3 regions of the Cytobacillus sp. Bac17 genome follow, and region 1 is predicted to be linked to each of the others. Evidence: riboswitches for the same ligand, from Rfam matches in the RefSeq annotation. Region 1 holds a riboswitch; each other region holds the start of a gene.
What was found. A riboswitch is a leader RNA that binds a small molecule or an ion and turns the genes downstream of it on or off. The one in region 1 is predicted to bind S-adenosylmethionine.
Positions count from the first base shown of each region.

Region 1 (6,635 bases):
TATGAGTATTTTGGAAAAGATGGTTCAAACAGCTGCAAAGGAAACAAAGGCAGCAGAGAAAGAAGAGCGAGAGCAGGGAACAACTGTAACAGTTGCTGACACTTCTTTAAAGCATGCGAAGGCGCAGCGTGATAAGACTGTTAAAAAAGTGGCCAAGCATGATAAACAGCCTGAAGAATGGGAAGAACTTGATCTGGAAGTGAAGACGGTTGAGATTACAGACCAGACCAAACAGACGAATGCAGAAATTAAGAAAACGGAAGAGCGCAAAAAAGAGACGGAGCAAAACATTGCTGAATTTGAAAACAATCAATTGCATCTATCCGTAATCCTTAAAGAGGAAGCAGCAGCTTTTACGGATGAAGATATTGAAAAAATAAAGAGCCAGGGAAAGCAAAGCATCATTTCCTGGAGTGAAAAACATCAGGGTATCCAGGATGAAGGCCAGGAGAAGCACGCAAAAATTGAACAATCCCTGCGCAATTTAAAACTCAATATTGAAGGCAAGGATTGGGAGATCCGCTTTAAGAATGAAGTCTTAACTACGCTTGATCATATGGATACAAGGCATTACGCACATATTCAAAGTGTTGTCCAAAACATGAAGCGCTTCTCACAGAGCGGCTTAGAGCAGCTGGAACGCGATAAAGAACGGGCAGAAAAGGCGCAAAACTTCTGGGCAAGCCGTGCGAGTATGAAGGTGATGAGTATTTCGGAAGCGATTCGCTCGATGATTGCGAAAATGAAGCTGAAGAATGAACGAGGGTCTTTCCCGCTCGTCCAGCTCAAAGAAGACATCCTGCCTAAAAAAGCGGAAGATATTGAACCTTTACTGAAACAGCATTTTGTTTCGGCCATTAACAAAATTACGAAACGATTCGAGATGATTGATGACCATAATCTGGAGCTGGATCAGGAAATCAAACAGCTCATCAGTGATGAGCAGATTTTATTTGTCTCCCTCAGGAATCGTTACCCGGAACTGCTGGTATATAATATGCGTACTGATAATGCCTTCATGTATGGAAAACCGCAGCGTGAGCATTATTCAACCTGGCAGACGATCAACCAGGGTTCAAAGACTAAATCGGATGGCAGCGGCGGCCAAAAGTTATCTGCCCGCATGGTCATGATGATGATGCTTCTTTCGGTTAAGAGTGAAACTGATCAAAGCTGGGTTCCGTTAGTCTGTGATAATCCGTTCGGACAAGCGGCTTCTGCCCATGTGCTTGACCCGATTTTCGCTGTAGCTGATAAGCTGAAGTTTCAATTCATCGTCGTTACTCCGCCTGAGTTGGTAAAAACAGAGATCAGCCAGAGGTTTGATGCGTACTATAAATTGGATTTCATCCGGGAAAAAGGGAAAGAGATTGTGTCGGATACGATTGTACCGGCATTTCGAATTTATCAGGGAGAGGAAGCAGTTCATTAGATTAAAAGAATTAAAGTATTGCCATCTTGCAAAAAATATGCAATACTTGGTTGAAAATAATATTTTATACAAATTCTTATCCAGAGAGGTGGAGGGACTGGCCCTGCGAAGCCTCAGCAACCCCTGATTATGTCAGGAAGGTGCTAATTCCAACAGAGTTGACGCTCTGGGAGATAAGAGGTCGTTTTTGATAATAAAGGCCTCTTATAAAGAGGCCTTTTTTTGATGTTCTTTTTAGGTTGATCTCGGTTTAGATAATAACGAAGAAAGAGGAGGAAAAACAAAATGGAAAACAGTGTTATACAGGTACCGGAAGCATATTCGAGAATATTACAGGATTCTGATGTGCTGGGTTTCGGGCAATCATGTGATCGAAAAACAGGGTTTTTACTAAAGGGGCTGGCTGCCTCCAAACCAGGAGGAAGCTTTTTGGAGCTGGGCACAGGTACGGGGGCATCTGCTTCCTGGATCATAGATGGGATGGATGAAAGCAGTAAGCTAACGACCGTTGACATAGATTCGACAGTTCAATCCATCGCGAAAAAAAACCTCGGGTATGACAGCAGAATTACATTTTGCTGTGAGGACGGAGCAGCTTTTATTCAAAACCTGTCGGAAAGGTTCGATTTTATTTTTGCAGATACGTGGCCAGGGAAATTTGAGCTTCTGGACAAAACCCTGGATCATTTAAATATCGGCGGTTTTTATGTGATTCATGATGTGTTTCCGCAGCAGAAATTGCCTGAAGAATTTCGGATCAAAGCCACTAAACTCCTGAAAACACTGCAGGACAGACCTGACCTGGACATTACAGAATTGGATTGGTCTACTGGGCTGATACTGGCAGTGAAGACAGCGGTTTGATAGTTTATTAAGGGGGGACGTTCCATGAGTAGCGTTAAAAATCAGGTTAAACATGTATTGTATGAAGGTGAAACCATTATTGAATGTCTAAGCTGTTCATTAGTGGCTCATTTCTGTTTAGCACCGCATCCAGGCTTCTTTGCGGCAACAAACAAAAGACTGCTGTTTTATGGAATTCCTGCATCAGGAACAACCAAGGATTTAGTTGAAGAATTTGCGTATATCAATTTAACTTCCATTGAAGAAAAAAGGGGAATCACCGGCAGGCATATTCATATGTACTATAACCAGGACTTGTATAAATTTCAGCAAATCCAGGGGATGAATATGTTTGATTTTATGGCAGCGGTTAAGGAAAAGATGTGTATGTTTGCTGCTTCGGCAAAAGAGCGTTATCCCGTAGGATAAACGCCCTTTTAAATTGTGGAATTTATAGCTTAGCTTAGTTGCTCAGACAACTTTTCCATGATTTAGTGATTAACTGGACTCCTCTCTCAATCTCGTCCATCGAGGGTGCGCCATATCCAATCATCACATGATGGTTTGGCTTGTGCAGCTGATACATAGGCGAAACAGCATCGATTTCAACACCTGCCGACTTTGCCAGTTCAATTGCTTTCGCTTCAGTCAATCCTTCGGGTAATTTCACGATGATATGCAAGCCCGCTGTATCTCCAATGATGTCAAAGTGGTCTCCTAAGTGTTTTGACAGGCTTTCTATTAAACAGCTCCGCTTGGATCGATATAACGTTCTCATTTTTTCTATATGAGATGTATAAAGTCCTTCTTCCATAAATTTTGCAGCAGCCTGCTGATCGATTCTTGAAACATTCGTCTTTTGGTAAGCATTAAATTTTTCAAAGTCTTGCTGCAGAGATACTGGCATAATCAGATAGCTGATCCGAAGTGATGGCAGCAATGTTTTTGAAAAGGTGCCAAAGTACAGTACCCGCCCGGTTGAATCCAAATGGGACAATGCCGGGATTGGTGCCCCTTTGTAGCGGAATTCAGAATCATAGTCATCCTCGATAATATAAGCGTCCTGTTTGATTGCCCAATTTAACAGCTCAATCCTTCTGGCAATAGACATAATTGTACCGGTAGGGTATTGATGAGCAGGTGTCGTATACAATAATTTTATTGGCTCTTCAGCATCAGGCACACAGCATCCATCCTCATCCACAGAAATCGGATAACAAGGCAGCTGTAATTGATCAAAAACAGATCTTGCCCGAATAAAACCTGGATCTTCAATCCCGATGGCTTTCCGCTTAAAAAACAAACAGACATTTAACAGCTGCGGCTGAAATCCGCTGAATAGATACACTTGTTCCGGCTGACAGGCTAGCCCTCTAGCTTGCTGAAGGTATTGTGCAATTTGAACACGCAAAGAATATTCACCCTGCCACGGGCCATTGCTGGCATTGGATTCCTTAAGCTCTTTTCGATAAAGTCTATTCCATTGTTTGTAAGGAAATGCAGAGGCATCTATCTGCCCATTTTTAAAATTAATGAGAAACTCTTGCTGATCTCTTTTCTCCAGGCCCATTGTATTAATCTGACTATAATGCATTTCATCCTGAATTTCAGAAACAAAATAGCCTTTGCGTTCTGCTGAATAACAGTACCCTTCACTCTGCAATTGTTCGTAAGCCATCTGAACAGTTATGATGCTTACGTTTAATTGTTCAGCCAGCCTCCGCTTTGCAGGAAGTCTTGCATGAGCTGACAATTTTTTATCTAAAATCGCCAGCCGAATTTGTTCATAGATTTCTTTATACTTTATTCCATTTTCCGAAAGCAGAATTTGAAGCTCCATCAAATCATTCCCTGGTATTATATTAAAATTCATTTTTGGTTATTTTTATCATACCAGAAATCGGTTTTAATTGATTCAAGGAGAGTGATAGCATGCGAAAATTAGAAAACAATGTTGTGCAGTTAATTCCTATGGAACTTGATCATGTTGAAGGAATTTGTGAAGCAGCTCAGGATAAACGAATATGGGACCATATGTCTGTTGATTTAACTGAGAAAGGCCGGGTCATTCATTATGTCAAAGATGCCATACAAAGACGGGAGCAAGGCACCGATTTTGCTTTTGTCATTATCCATAAAAATACAGGGAAGATCATTGGCGCTACTTGGTTTCTCGATATTTCAGCCCAGCATAAACATCTAGAAATCGGCTCCACTTGGATGAACCCTATTTATTGGCGCACGAATTTCAATACAAACTGTAAATATTTGTTATTGAAATACTGTTTTGAAGAACTGTCACTTAATCGCGTCCAAATCAAAACCGGACATGAAAACATCCGATCACAGAAAGCGATAGAACGAATCGGTGCGGTAAAAGAAGGCATTCTTCGAAATCATATGATAAGAAAAGAAGGGACTATTCGTCATACTGTCCTGTATAGTGTCATAAAGGAAGATTGGGCAAAAGTAAAAAAACTTTTCCAGGAGCACTTGCTTATATAGTTTTTGTGGAGCATCTCAGGCAAGAAGTTTATAATGAATAATAAAACTGCTGGAAGGGTGTGGATACAATGAGTGCTGGTTCTTTTTTTCCTGATAATATCAAAGGGGCGCTTCAGAATACTCCCCCTGGGGAGTGGATTCCGGAGATTCCAGATAAGTGTATACGCCTGCATTGCGGCTATCCAGCTCCTGCCCTTATACCTGATGAAGAGGTAAAGGCAGCTGTTAACAGTTTATTAGAGGAAGAACATGATTTGCCGCTCCATTATATAGGAAGTCCCAAAATAATAAAACTCAAGGAACAGGTTTTAAAGAGGTTGAAAGAGCGGGGGGTATCTGTTACGGAAAAAGAGCTTTTGATCACTTCAGGTGCCTGTCAGGCGATCGATTTGATTGCCCGCATTCTCCTGGATGAGGAGTCAATCGTGGCAATAGAATCACCTACTTATATGGAGGCTTTAGAAATTTTCCAAAATTACACCAAACATATAATTAGTATTCCTGTAGACAAGCACGGACTTCAAACAGGTGTATTGGAAGAGATTCTAGAGGATAGGAAGCAAAAAGGGCTTACTCTGCCGCGTTTTCTTTATACAATCCCAACCTTTCAAAATCCTACAGGCACTACGATGACAGGAGAGCGCCGGCAGCATGTATTGGAGCTTGCCAAAACATATAATTTCCTAATAGTTGAGGATGATGCTTATGGGGAATTATCATTTAATAAAAGTTTCCCCACTTTAAAAGCAATGGATCAAAACTCTCAAGTTCTGCATGTTGGTTCCTTATCCAAGATAGTGGCCCCGGGCATGCGTATAGGATGGATAGCGGGAGCAAGTGAAATAATCCATGCATGCGCCTGGTTTAAAAAAGATCTGAACCATCCGTTTGCTCAAGCTGCCATGGCTGTTTATTTAGCAAACACAGATTTAAATAATAAACTAGTAACCATGAGAGATACATACCGGTCCAAATGCAATGTTCTGACCTCCGCACTGGAACAGTACTTTCCTGAATCAGCTTCCTGGTATGTGCCCGAAGGGGGGTACTTCGTGTGGATGAAAATTCCCGGTGCCGATACATCGGAACTGCTGACACATGCCCTGGCAAAGGGGGTATCTTTTATTCCTGGCAAGTACTTTTTCAAAGATCAGGCAGACGGAACGGAATTTCTGCGCCTTTCCTTCAGTTATGCGGATGAGAAGGAAATAACTGAGGGGATTCGCAGGCTGGGAAAAGCCGCAGAGGCCTATCTTTAATGAAAATATTTCTATGGAACTTTTAAAAATGAAGAGGAATAAAGGAAACAAAGCCTAATTATCTTGGTATTGTAAGCCAGAAATTAGGCTTTTTCTTTAAATCCAGTCAGTGATAGATGTAAATAAATTATAGTCTTACCCGAACCTCAGAACCGTCCTTAGCTTTGACATCTACTATCACGAGCCCCTTTTGATTTTTCAGTTCCTTGACAATAGGCTTTAGCGCTTCTTTATCTATTAATGGAAATGTAAAGTCCAGTCTTTTTCTTTCGAAGTGCACTTTTGTCCATTTGTTTACATTTTGATGAAACAATTTTGAACAAAAAATGGAAATAGCAATGTTTAAAATTGCATATGGAATTGGGATGGTTAACCGAACATCTTTTGCTTTCACTTTTACATGCAGCATAATCAACTCACTAATCAATGATGACCGAAACGGTATCTCCGTTTGCCGATTTAATATCAACGATTTGGCCGTCTAATTCATTTTCGATTGCTTCGATAATAAGGCTTATGTCTATATCTTTAACGTATTTTTCTGACTGAGGGATACTCGCTGCGATGCTGTGTCCAGCCATTAATACTGCCTTAAC
Region 1 covers NZ_JALJRC010000001.1:340,864-347,498, reverse strand. The annotation lists gene NR125_RS01750 (coiled-coil domain-containing protein) at 1-1,432, shown strand, start outside; SAM riboswitch class I at 1,506-1,612, shown strand; gene NR125_RS01745 (O-methyltransferase) at 1,718-2,296, shown strand; gene NR125_RS01740 (PH domain-containing protein) at 2,321-2,704, shown strand; gene pdxR (MocR-like pyridoxine biosynthesis transcription factor PdxR) at 2,739-4,148, opposite strand; gene NR125_RS01730 (GNAT family N-acetyltransferase) at 4,208-4,780, shown strand; gene NR125_RS01725 (aminotransferase-like domain-containing protein) at 4,849-6,039, shown strand; gene NR125_RS01720 (hypothetical protein) at 6,167-6,448, opposite strand; gene NR125_RS01715 (SHOCT-like domain-containing protein) at 6,459-6,635, opposite strand, start outside.

Region 2 (6,635 bases), on a different contig from region 1:
AACCCTTCTCAAGGGCTACATATTGCGGAGCATAGAAGATGGAACGTGTCACTTCGGCAATACGGACGTTTTGCATTTCATCCTTTCCGCAAGCGGCCAAAGGAACAATAAGTATCGCCGTAAGCAAAAGAAGCATGCTTACTTTCATCCATTTTTTCATAAGCCATAAGACCTCCCTTATGCTAAAAAAGTCAGATTTAAAAGCCTAGGATATCGTATGAAAATCGAAAAAATGTGTGAATGCCCATGGAAACATTTTTAGGCGGAGGTCATAAAGCTCATACTATTAGTCGTATTCAGATTACTTCAAGAGGGGGAATGAGGACATGGAATTCCAAAATGGCCAAATCATAAATAAACAGAGATTTCCTTCGCCAAATCCGGCAATCGAATTATCAGTTGTCACATATCATGCAAACGGATTACATATAAAAGGCCTGCTGGCAGAGCCAAAGGGGGAGGAGCTATATGATGGATTCCTATACCTGAGAGGAGGCATAAAAAATGTCGGGAAAGTAAGGCCTTCACGGATTGTCCAGTTTGCCTGTGAAGGCTTTATTGTATTCGCCCCTTTTTACAGAGGCAACCAAGGGGGAGATGGAAACGAAGATTTTGCAGGGGAGGACAGACAGGACGCGTTTGCCGCTTTCACTCTTCTTCAGGAGCGTGCACGGGTAAAAAGAGTCCATATATTTGGCTTTTCCCGCGGTGGCGTAATGGCATTGCTTACTGCAATCGAGTTTCCGGAAGCCGCGTCCATTGTAACATGGGGAGGGGTCAGTGATATGTTTCTCACTTATGTGGAGCGCAAGGATCTCCGAAGAATGATGAAACGTGTAATAGGCGGAACCCCGACGAAGTTTCCGGAAAGGTATAAATATCGCACCCCGCTTTTTCGGCTGGAACAGCTGGAGGCGCCTGTCTTAATCATCCATGGGGAACAGGATCATAATGTTTCGGTGGAGCATTCCTATCGCCTGGAAAAAAGGCTCAAGGCTCTTAAAAAAGAAGTAGGCAGCTGGTATTTCCCTGAATATACCCACTACTTTCCGCCAGCCGTGAACCGGAAGACAGTAGAGGATTTAAGTGCGTGGATGAAAAGCAATGGGTAGATAAAATTAAAGACTTTCAGAGCGGAAAAAGGTGGGGTAAAATAGAGGTAAGGATATTAAGAATGAAGGAGAGATACCAATGGGTATGCCTTTAGAGCTGAACACAATGATCGTGACAAAGGGAAGGGAAAAAAGACTTGATGAAAATTTCTTTTCGCTTGTCAAAGACGGATACCGATTATATCCGCTCGATATCCCTGTCGAGGTAAAAAGAACAATTGACGGAGACCTGAACGGAATGGGTATTATTAGAAAAGTAGAATGGGAAAACAGCCAGACACTCATTACTTACCAGCTTGTTTCTCTAAACTCAACAAACTAAAGAGCGCCTGGACTTAGTCCGGCGTTTTTTTGTTCAAAAGATTTCTGCAAATCGCAAGTGAGAATAGTGCTTTTTTAATCAGGGAATGAGAAAGAATGATTAGTTGGAATAGTGCCGCTGAGCGAGGAAAAGGAGTTGCGAAAGGACTTAAACAGAAGGAATAGTGCTACTGAGAAATAGAAAAAGAGTGCGAACTGGAACTAATCGAAGCGCACTGTGCCGATCAACGACTATAAGTCTGCATGCAAGAAACTTATTCGTTCGAGCTTGAAGACTTATAAAATGAAATATAAAAAAGGAATTGCTGCTAAGCTGCAATTCCTTTTCTATATTATGCGATTGGTCCGCCTTTTTCTTCGATTTCAGAAGAAACGCTTGTGAACTTCTTGAAGTTCTCACGGAATTTTGCAGCGAGTTCTTTTGCCTTTGCTTCATAAGCAGCCTGATCTGCCCATGTTTTGTTTGGCTGAAGAACTTCGTCAGGCACACCCGTAACGTGCTGCGGAATTTCCAATCCGAAAATTTCGTCTTTGACTGTTTCTACGTTGTTTAGTTCGCCTTCAAGTGCAGCTTCCACCATAGCACGAGTGTAAGCAAGTTTCATGCGTTCACCGACTCCGTACTCTCCGCCAGTCCATCCTGTGTTTACCAGGAAGACTTTTGCATTATGCTCATCGATCTTCTCGCCAAGCATTTCAGCATAACGGTTTGCAGGAAGCGGAAGGAAAGGTGATCCAAAGCAAGTTGAGAACGTTGCCTGCGGTGAAGTGATGCCGCGCTCAGTTCCTGCCAGCTTGGAAGTATATCCGCTTAAGAAATGGTACATTGCCTGCTCTTTTGACAGTTTAGAGATTGGAGGCAATACGCCAAATGCGTCAGCTGTTAAAAATACGATTGTATTAGGATGTCCGGCAATGCTTGGGTCAACAATATTATCGATGGCCTGAAGCTGGTAAGCCGCACGTGTATTTTCAGTTAAAGTGCTGTCATCGTAATCAGCAACCCGAGTTTCGCTGTTTACTACCACATTTTCCAATACAGCCCCAAATCGGATAGCATCAAAAATTTGCGGTTCTTTCTCACGGGATAAGTTAATGCATTTCGCATAGCAGCCGCCTTCAATATTGAAGACGCCATTTGCTGACCAGCCATGCTCGTCATCCCCAATCAGCTTGCGGTTAGGGTCTGCAGATAAGGTTGTTTTCCCTGTTCCGGATAAGCCGAAGAATAAAGCAACATCTCCTTCACGACCAACGTTCGCGGAACAGTGCATAGGAAGGATCCCGTTTTCTGGAAGCATATAGTTCATAACAGAGAAAATGGACTTTTTCATTTCGCCTGCATATTCAGTACCACCGATTAAAACAGTACGGCGCTCGAATGAAATGATGATAAATGTTTCGGACTTTGTGCCGTCAACTGCAGGGTCTGCTTTGAAATTAGGAGCAGAAATGACTGTGAACTCTGCTTGATGATCCAATAGCTCGTCTTCTGCCGGACGAATGAATAACTGATGTGCGAAAAGATTGTGCCAGGCATATTCATTAATTACCTGGATTGGCATGCGGTGCTTTTTATCTGCGCCTGCGAAGCCTTTGAAAACAAATACTTCTTCTTTTTCTTTTAAGTAGTTGATTACTTTATTATAAAGATTAGAGAATGCTTCTTCAGAGATAGGCTGGTTTACGCTGCCCCAATCCATTTTATCTTTATTTGATGCTTCTTCAACAATGTATTTATCTTTAGGAGAACGTCCTGTATACTTTCCTGTAGTAGCGCGTACGGCGCCAGTAGAGGTAAGGGACCCTTCATTGCGGTTTAAAACTTTTTCCACAAGCTGAGGAACGGATAATTGCACTTGAATGTTGCTGCCATTTAATAATTCGCTCAATTCGTTTGATATGCTTACAGAGTTCATCTGATGAATACCTTCCTTTTTTCCGATTTTTTTATGAAAGTGATTACATCTCGAAATTAGTATAACACATTAAAACGATTAGTCTATACTATTACGAAACTTTTTTATTCATGTTATAAAAATGTCATAATTGGACATGCAATTCCACTTTAATCACCTTATAACTGATATATGTTAATATAGAAGAAAGTGTTAATTTTAACATGGGACTGATCTAAAATGAAGACAATTGCCCTCTATGATGAAACTTGTTCTTTATGCAAGGAAACAAAGAAGATATTTAAAAAACTTGATTGGCTGAATAAAGTGGTATGGATTTCTCTGCAGGAGTATGAAAAAATCCCGGATTCTCTCTCGTTTTCCAAGCATGACCTGCGCAGAGAGCTTCATATTATTACTCCATCGGGCGGTGTGAAAAAGGGTTATTCTGCAGTAAGGAGACTGCTGTTCCTCTTTCCTGCCTCCTTTTTAATCAGCCTCCTTTTATATCTCCCATTGACGCCAATACTGGGCGATCCGATCTACAAATGGATTGCTAAAAACAGGCATAAATTTCTAAAGAAAAAATGTGATGATGGAAGCTGTTCGCTGTAAGCATGGAGCATAATTTTCAATGCTGAAATTTTACTGTTAAAAATAATGAAAACTTGTTGACATGATTCGATAAAATACGGTATGATTCAACCTTGAACGGATACTCTCTTATCCCGAGCTGGTGGAGGGACAGGCCCTATGAAACCCAGCAACCTGCTAAAAGGCATTTATCAGCAAAGGTGCTAACCTGACGCAAGGACGTAATTCCTTGAACGATAAGAGTGAAAGGCGCGAATCGATTTGCTTTCAACCTTTTCACTATTGAGAAGGTTTTTTATTTTGCACAGGCAATGGGATGAACGGCTTTTGGAATGTACTATTTATGTGAGTTTTTAGCAGCTTGCAGAGAGGCATAAGAAAAGATGGATGCCTGGCTTTCTAGCCAGCGATGCCTATTTTTCTAATAAAAACTCCATGTTTATTTCATACTACTAAGGGAATGAGTTCCGTATCAAACAGAGATCCATGAAATGACAGGGAAAAGTTCTTTTCCGCTTCCCCATTTCTTAATTCTCGCTCAATTTTCTATTTATAAGGAGGAAGCCAGATGTCAACAAAGCGTCGTTTGTTTACTTCTGAATCAGTTACTGAAGGTCATCCGGATAAAATCTGTGACCAAATTTCTGATGCAATCTTAGATGCGATTTTAGCTAAAGATGCGAATGCCCGTGTTGCTGCAGAGACTTCTGTAACAACTGGACTTGTATTAGTTGCAGGTGAAATCACAACATCTACATACGTAGATATTCCAAAAATCGTTCGTGAAACGGTAAAAGAAATCGGTTATACCCGTGCTAAATATGGTTTCGATTCCGAAACATGTGCAGTTTTAACTTCCATTGATGAGCAGTCAGCAGATATTGCAATGGGTGTTGACCAGGCTCTTGAAGCAAGGGAAGGACAAATGAGTGATCAGGAAATCGAAGCAATCGGTGCAGGGGACCAGGGTTTAATGTTCGGTTTTGCATGCAACGAAACGAAAGAGCTAATGCCTCTTCCGATTTCTTTAGCACATAAACTTTCCCGCCGTCTGACTGAAGTTCGTAAAGAAGAAATTCTTCCTTACCTTCGTCCGGACGGAAAAACTCAGGTAACGGTTGAGTATGATGAAAATGACAAGCCAGTCCGCATTGACACAATCGTTATTTCTACCCAGCATCACCCTGAGATCAGCCTGGAGCAAATCCAGCGCAATCTTAAGGAGCATGTTATTAACCCGGTTGTTCCCAAAGAACTAATCGATGAGAATACAAAGTATTTCATCAACCCAACAGGACGTTTTGTAATCGGCGGACCTCAAGGGGATGCAGGCCTGACTGGACGCAAAATCATTGTTGATACTTACGGCGGATATGCCCGTCATGGCGGAGGCGCGTTCTCCGGTAAGGATCCTACAAAGGTTGACCGCTCTGCTGCTTATGCTGCTCGTTATGTAGCGAAGAACCTTGTGGCAGCAGGTTTAGCTGAGAAAGTGGAAGTTCAGCTTGCTTATGCGATTGGTGTAGCACAGCCAGTGTCGATTTCTGTTGATACATTCGGAACAGGCAAAGTCGATGAAGATGTACTAGTTGATCTAATTAGAAAGCACTTTGATCTTCGCCCTGCAGGAATTATTAACATGCTTGGCCTTCGCCGCCCAATTTACAAGCAGACAGCTGCTTACGGACACTTCGGACGTACAGATGTTGATCTTCCTTGGGAGCGTACGGACAAAGCTGAAATCCTTCGCTCTGAAGCTTAATAGAAAAGCGGAAGCTCTTTGGCCATCCCCGATACTTTAAGGGGGAGACAAAAATATAAAAAGCGGGAGTTGCATTAATCAATGTAACTCCCGCTTTCTTTTTTGCGTCATTATACATAAAGGGTGTTTATTCACTTTTCGGTCTTTATGCTCTTTAGTCGTTTATAATTATATGTTATCGTATAAACTTCGGATAATGGCTTAATTTTCCGTGCATATTTTTTTTATATTCCACGTGCTAATTATAAATGATTAGTGGTAGTATTATAGGGTATGTTTTCTAAGAAAAAGGAGCCGTTAAGGCTGTATCTAAATATTGAGAAAAGAATGGAGTAGGTGACGTACATAATGTGTGGTTTTATTGGTTGTGTACATGAAAAAGCACAAAATTACCGTGACGCAGATAAAGAACAGTTCCAAAATATGAATGATATCATTACCCATCGGGGTCCCGATGATTCAGGATACTATTTTGATGACCATATTCAATTCGGCTTCCGCCGGCTGAGCATTATCGATATCGAAAGCGGACACCAGCCGCTGACATACGAGAATGAGCGTTATTGGATTATCTTTAATGGTGAAATCTATAACTATGTGGAACTTCGTGAAGAACTTCTCAAAGCTGGATTAAGCTTTGAAACAAGCTCCGATACAGAAGTCATAATTGCCCTTTACAGCCATATGAAAGAAAAGGCTGTTGAAAAATTGCGCGGTATGTTTGCGTTTGTCATTTGGGATAAACAGGAACAGTCTCTATATGGAGCCAGAGATCCATTTGGGATTAAGCCTTTCTTTTATTACGATAAGGGAGACCGCACGTTCTTTGGATCAGAGAAGAAGAGCATTCTTTTGGCTCTTCAAAATGATGTATTAAACTATGACTCCCTCCAGCATTATCTGACCTATCAGTTTGTGCCTGAGCCAAACACGATGTCAGAGGGAATC
Region 2 covers NZ_JALJRC010000044.1:25,255-31,889, forward strand. The annotation lists gene NR125_RS26835 (ABC transporter substrate-binding protein) at 1-160, opposite strand, end outside; gene NR125_RS26840 (alpha/beta hydrolase family protein) at 327-1,112, shown strand; gene NR125_RS26845 (DUF2584 domain-containing protein) at 1,192-1,434, shown strand; gene pckA (phosphoenolpyruvate carboxykinase (ATP)) at 1,766-3,352, opposite strand; gene NR125_RS26855 (thiol-disulfide oxidoreductase DCC family protein) at 3,572-3,946, shown strand; SAM riboswitch class I at 4,052-4,168, shown strand; gene metK (methionine adenosyltransferase) at 4,494-5,687, shown strand; gene asnB (asparagine synthase (glutamine-hydrolyzing)) at 6,036-6,635, shown strand, end outside.
Region 2: it holds a riboswitch for S-adenosylmethionine, as region 1 does, so the genes downstream of both, metK (methionine adenosyltransferase) here and NR125_RS01745 (O-methyltransferase) in region 1, are expected to answer to the same signal.

Region 3 (6,635 bases), on a different contig from region 1:
GAGACGATACAGCCCTCTTCTTATGAAGAGGGTTTTTTCATAATATCAGACTTTTTTCTTTGAAATTTGATAACTGTCTAGCTCCAGGCACCTTGCATTTTTCTTAGTTTTTCGATAAGAAATACTAAAATTTTTATAGAGGAGAGAAAGCAATGACTGATAAACAAAAAAATTACCGTTTTGAAACAATTGGAGTGCATGGGGGACTGAAGCCAGACCCTGTAACTGGCGCAAGGGCGGTACCGATTTACCAGAACAATGCTTACCAGTTCAAGAATACAGATCACGCTGCAGATCTCTTTGCTCTTAAAGAGCCAGGATATATTTATAGCAGGATACATAATCCGACTGTAAGTGTATTTGAGGAAAGAGTGGCCTTGCTTGAAGGAGGAGTTGGTGCCCTGGCTCTTGCAAGCGGACAATCTGCCATTACGCTTGCCATTTTAAACATAGCTGAAGCAGGGGATGAAATTATTGCTGCGTCCAATTTATATGGCGGTACTTATAATTTGTTTGCAGTCACACTTCCCAAGTATGGAATTAAAGTGAAACTGGTTGATCCAAAAGAGCCGGAAAATTTCCGTAACGCGATTACAGATAAAACAAAGGCCATCTTTGCCGAAACGATAGGGAACCCAAGCTTAAAAATCCTGGATATTGAAAAGGTAGCAGCAATTGCACACGAGAATGGTGTGCCGCTGATTGTCGATAACACTTTTGCTACACCTTATCTATGCAGGCCGATCGAACATGGGGCTGACATTGTTATACACTCTGCGACTAAATGGCTGCTAGGCAATGGAACAACAATGGGAGGAATTATTGTAGACGGAGGAAAATTTGACTGGAATTCCCATAAGTTCCCGGGCTTTACAGAGCCAGATCCCAGCTACCATGATATTGTCTATAGCGAAGCAATTGGCGAGGCGGCTTATATTATCAAAGCACGCGTACAGCTTTTGAGAGACTTAGGGCCTGCTATGAGTGCGCAAAGTGCATTTCAATTCACACTGGGGCTTGAAACTTTGCATGTACGGATGAAAGAGCATGTTGCCAACACGAAAAAAGTAGTGGAGTATCTAGAGGCGCATCCAGCTGTTAATTGGGTCCTGTATCCTGGAAATGAAAGCCATCCGGATAAAAAATTGGCGGATAAATACATGCCGAAAGGAGCAGGAGCTGTGGCTGTGTTTGGAATTGCTGGCGGAAGAGAAGCAGGTGCCAAGCTAATAAACAGCCTGAAGCTTTGGGCACATGTGGCAAATGTCGGGGATGCAAAGAGCCTGATTATCCACCCTGCAAGTACAACTCACCAGCAGCTTGATGAAGAAGGTTTAAAAGCTGCGGGAGTGCCGGAGGATCTAATTCGAATTTCTATCGGAATCGAGAATGCGGAAGATTTGATTGAAGATCTGGAACAGGCGATCGAAGCAGCTGCAGGCATTACATCACTTTCTGCAAAAGCATAAAGGAAAATTTACCATTCATTTTTTTCCGAAAGTTTAAAATTTCTTCGTTGACACCTTTTTGATGGCTATGATACGATAGCAAACGTAATTAATAAACTGCTTAATTTATTAAAATATTAATTGAATATAAATCGTTACGCTCTTATCAAGAGAGGTGGAGGGAAGTGCCCTATGAAGCCCGGCAACCGTCAATTATTTGAAATGGTGCCAATTCACTCAAAGCATAGCTTTGACAGATGAGAGAAAGGACTTAATTTTTAATGCCTTTCTGCTCATGTGCAGAAAGGCATTTTTGCTTTTAGCGCATGAAAGCCTATAAGGAGTAAAAAATAGGGGAATATAAGCAGTCTAATAATTATAATCTGTATCTTTCGATTAAAGAGGTGACAATTCACGTTGATTTCTATAAAAGATGTACAGAAGATTTTCTCTTCAAAAAAAGGCCAGGTAAAAGCTGTTGACAATGTAAACCTGGAAGTAAAGGAAGGAGAAATCTTCGGAGTTATCGGATATAGCGGTGCAGGTAAAAGTACCTTGATCCGCATGCTGAATGGGCTGGAGCTTCCTACCCATGGCAGTGTGACAGTTGCAGGAAATGAGGTTTCAAAGATAAAGGGAAGCAAGCTAAGAAAAGCGCGTCAGGAAATAAGCATGATCTTCCAGCATTTCAACCTATTATGGTCGAGAACGGTAAGAGAGAATATCGCTTTTCCGCTTGAAATTGCTGGTGTTTCCCGGCAGGAAAGGCTGAAAAGGGTAGACGAGCTCATTAAACTCGTTGGCCTCGAAGGAAGAGAAGATGCCTATCCTTCCCAGCTCAGCGGCGGTCAAAAACAAAGGGTTGGAATTGCTAGAGCCCTTGCCAACAATCCAAAAGTACTGCTTTGTGATGAGGCGACATCTGCACTTGATCCGCAGACTACAGATTCCATTTTGGAGCTGCTTGTTGACATCAATGAGCGTCTGGGCTTAACGATTGTCCTAATTACTCATGAAATGCACGTTATCCGTAAAATCTGCCATCGGGTTGCAGTCATGGAAGGCGGCCGAATTGTTGAAATCGGGCCTGTATTGGATGTATTTAGGAATCCCAAAGCTGTGATTACAAAGCGGTTTGTACAGCAGGTGACAGAGCCTGAAGAAACTAAGGAAACGATTGATCATCTGGTCGATTTGTATCCAAAAGGAAAAGTAGTGCAATTAGGGTTTGTCGGCGAATCAGCTGAACAGCCGTTGATTACAAACCTGATCCGTAATTTCCAGGTAACCGTAAATATCCTTCAAGGAAAGATTTCCCAGACACAGAATGGTTCTTACGGTACTTTATTCATCCATGTTGATGGAGAAGCAGAGGAAGTTGCAAAAGCCATTGAATTTATTCATTCTCAGCAGGTTGGCGTGGAGGTGATTTCCAATGCTTAACGAATGGTTTCCAAATGTGAAATGGGATTCCATGTGGGAAGCTACAATGGAAACCCTATATATGACAGCTATTTCTGTTCTCGCAACTTTTATTTTAGGTGCAATTCTGGGATTGCTGCTCTTCCTGACTTCCAAGGGTAACATCTGGGAAAACGCAGCAATTAATAAAGTTATTTCTGCTTTCGTCAATATATTCCGCTCAATTCCGTTTATTATTCTGATCGTGTTATTGATTCCATTTACCAAGTTTCTTCTAGGAACAATGATCGGGGAAGATGCAGCACTGCCTGCATTAATTATTGGTGCCGCCCCTTTTTATGCCCGTATGGTGGAAATAGGCTTGAGGGAAATAGATAAAGGTGTAATTGAAGCGGCCAAGTCTATGGGGGCAAAAACAAGCACGATTATCTGGAAGGTTCTGCTTCCGGAATCAATGCCCGCCCTTGTTTCAGGAATTACCGTTACAGCCATCGCGCTTGTTGGCTACACGGCCATGGCCGGTGTCATCGGTGCTGGCGGACTTGGAAACCTTGCTTACCTGGAAGGATTCCAGAGGAGCCGCAGTGATGTGACGCTTATGGCGACTGTCATTATTCTAATCATCGTATTTATCATCCAGTTTATTGGAGATATCATAACAACTAAATTAGACAAACGTTAAGGAGAGATTCATATGAAAAAATGGTTATCACTTGCTCTTGCACTTGCAGTAGCACTTGTTCTTGCAGCTTGCGGAACGTCAGAAGAAGACGGCAATGCCGGTGAAGGCGGAGAAAGTAAAGAAAGCACTAAAATTACAGTAGGGGCTTCCAACGTCCCACACGCTGAAATCCTTGAAGAGGCAAAGCCATTACTTGAAGAAAAAGGCTTTGAACTTGATGTTGTACCATTCCAGGATTATGTATTGCCAAACCAGGCTCTTGAGTCTAAGGAGCTGGATGCAAACTATTTCCAGCACATTCCTTACCTTGAGTCACAGAAAGCTGAACATGGATATGATTTTACAAATGCAGGCGGAATTCATATCGAGCCAATCGGAGTATATTCTCAAAAATATAAGAGCCTTGACGAACTTCCTGAGGGTGCATCTATCATCATGAGCAACTCAGTAGCAGACCATGGCCGTATACTTTCCATGCTTGAAGCAGAGGGACTTATTACTTTAAATGAAGATGTAGAAAAAACCGAAGCAACTCTGGAAGATATTAAAGACAATCCTAAAAAGTTAAAGTTTGATACTGAATATGAAGCTTCACTTCTTCCTCAAATCTACAATAATGAAGAAGGGGATGCAGTCCTGATCAACTCCAATTATGCAATTGATGCCGGATTGAATCCTCTTAAGGATTCAATTGCAATTGAAGACAAAGATTCCCCATACGTAAATGTAATTGCTGTCCGCTCAGGCGATGAAGAAAAAGAAGGAATTAAAGCTCTTGTAGAAGTGCTTCGTTCTAAAGAAATTCAGGATTTCATTCTTGAAAAATATGAAGGTGCCGTTGTACCGGTATCTGAGTAAGAGTTAAAAAAGCAGGCGTCTATGCGCCTGTTTTTTTTATAGTATAGGTATAATTTTTGAACGTCGATAACAGTCCAGTTCTAGCGCCTGCCTCCTCGAAGGTCGGGAGTGGGCAGGGCGCTTCCGCTTTAATTGCCATATCTCAGGCCCGCTTCCCGTATAGATTGAATAGTAATCAAACATACTAACCTTGAAACTATTTCGAAATGGAGTGGAGCCGAATGGAACATTATCATGAACCTTCAAACTCGATAGAAGCAGCCCTTCATGACTATAAAGTTGGATTGGGTGTTTTCACTGAAAAAATGCCTGATTTAGCACAGCATTATAATGCTTTTACAGAAGCCTGTTTTAAGGAAGGGGTTTTATCCCAAAAGGAGAAGCAGCTGATTGCCCTTGGAATCAGCTTATATTCTCAGGATGAATATTGCATTATTTATCATACGAAAGGATGCATCGATCAAGGTGCGTCAGAAGAAGAAATTCTAGAGGCAGTAGGAGTTACTGCAGCTTTTGGCGGCGGTGCCGCAATAAGCCAGGCGGTTACGCTTGTCCAGGAGGCTATGACAGAATTAAATCAGCAAAATCATTAATAAGCAGCTCCTGCTCAATAGCAGGAGTTTTATTTTTTTTATGATAATTTCAGAAAATTATTGAAACAACCATTAATCCAGAGGATATGGCCAGTATTTTAAGAATGCGCATTATGAAAGCGCCTCATGGGTTCTCGTTCCTTATTTTGCTAAAAAAATCAGGTTTTTTCCGCTTTGTGCGGGGTATATGGTGAGTGTTAAGATTTTAGATGTAAAACTAAATGCGAAAGCATAAAAACCGAAAGGATTGATTCATTATCAGTCAGTTACAGCTGAACTACACGAGTGAAATGGAAAAAGCTATGCAAGCTGCCCATGGAGTTGGATATGAAGTGTACAGCCGGAAACATGATATTCGAATGGAAGTTGAAAAAAAACGCGAAGAAGATTATCTTCAAAGCCAGCGCTTAGTTGCAGATCTTGAAAGAAAAATTCATTCCTAGGTTAATGGTATATATAATAATGAAGAAAATAGAAACCAGTGCCAATTATGCACTGGTTTTCTTTTTTGCAATACATGAAATTACAGTCCCGGGAAAAAATAGATAGGACATGCCAGGTTCCCGGTTATTTTCACTTTGATGCCATTAAGTTAATATGATAAAATCTATATTTACAGGCTTTCTAAACATTTTTGTTTGAAAAGTTTGTTAATGGTCTTAAAGAGTTGCTATGACATTTGATTTGTTATAAGATTGTAATGAGAATAAAATGAGAATAGAGATTTGCGGCTGCAGGCCGATTTACAAATCTTCTTTTATTGACGGAGGTATATATTATGGCAGGATCAGTACTTACAATTAAAGACCTTCATGTTGCTATTGAGGGAAAAGAAATATTAAAAGGTGTAAACCTTGAAATCAAAGGCGGAGAAATTCACGCCATTATGGGGCCGAACGGTACAGGTAAATCAACTCTATCTTCTGCAATCATGGGCCATCCTAAATATGAAGTTACACAGGGAAGCATCACATTAGATGGTGAAGATGTTCTTGAAATGGAAGTTGACGAACGCGCACGAGCGGGCCTATTCCTTGCAATGCAATATCCAAGTGAAATCAGCGGTGTAACAAATGCCGATTTTTTACGTTCTGCAATTAACAGCCGCCTTGAGGAAGGCAATGAAATTTCTCTTATGAAATTCATCCGCAAAATGGACAGCAAGATGGAATTTCTTGAAATGGATCTTGATATGGCTCAGCGTTATTTAAATGAAGGCTTCTCAGGCGGTGAAAAGAAGCGCAATGAAATTCTTCAATTAATGATGATTGAGCCTAAAATTGCGATCCTTGACGAAATTGATTCCGGTTTGGATATCGATGCATTGAAGGTTGTTTCTAAAGGAATCAATGAAATGCGCGGCGAAGAGTTTGGCTGCTTAATCATCACACACTACCAGCGCCTTCTAAACTACATCACTCCTGACCATGTTCACGTGATGATGCAGGGACGCGTTGTAAAATCTGGCGGTCCAGAGCTTGCACAGCGCTTAGAAGCTGAAGGGTATGACTGGATTAAAAAAGAACTGGGCATTGAAGACGAAACAGTTGGGCAAGAAGCGTAAGCGTTAGGGGGATCACTATGACAACGGAAATAAAATTACCATTTGATAAGGAATATGTTAGTTCCTTT
Region 3 covers NZ_JALJRC010000004.1:69,722-76,356, reverse strand. The annotation lists gene NR125_RS08310 (O-acetylhomoserine aminocarboxypropyltransferase/cysteine synthase family protein) at 153-1,469, shown strand; SAM riboswitch class I at 1,609-1,712, shown strand; gene NR125_RS08305 (methionine ABC transporter ATP-binding protein) at 1,866-2,891, shown strand; gene NR125_RS08300 (methionine ABC transporter permease) at 2,884-3,552, shown strand; gene NR125_RS08295 (MetQ/NlpA family ABC transporter substrate-binding protein) at 3,565-4,410, shown strand; gene NR125_RS08290 (carboxymuconolactone decarboxylase family protein) at 4,632-5,003, shown strand; gene NR125_RS08285 (YuzK family famiily protein) at 5,294-5,446, shown strand; gene sufC (Fe-S cluster assembly ATPase SufC) at 5,782-6,567, shown strand; gene sufD (Fe-S cluster assembly protein SufD) at 6,585-6,635, shown strand, end outside.
Region 3: it holds a riboswitch for S-adenosylmethionine, as region 1 does, so the genes downstream of both, NR125_RS08305 (methionine ABC transporter ATP-binding protein) here and NR125_RS01745 (O-methyltransferase) in region 1, are expected to answer to the same signal.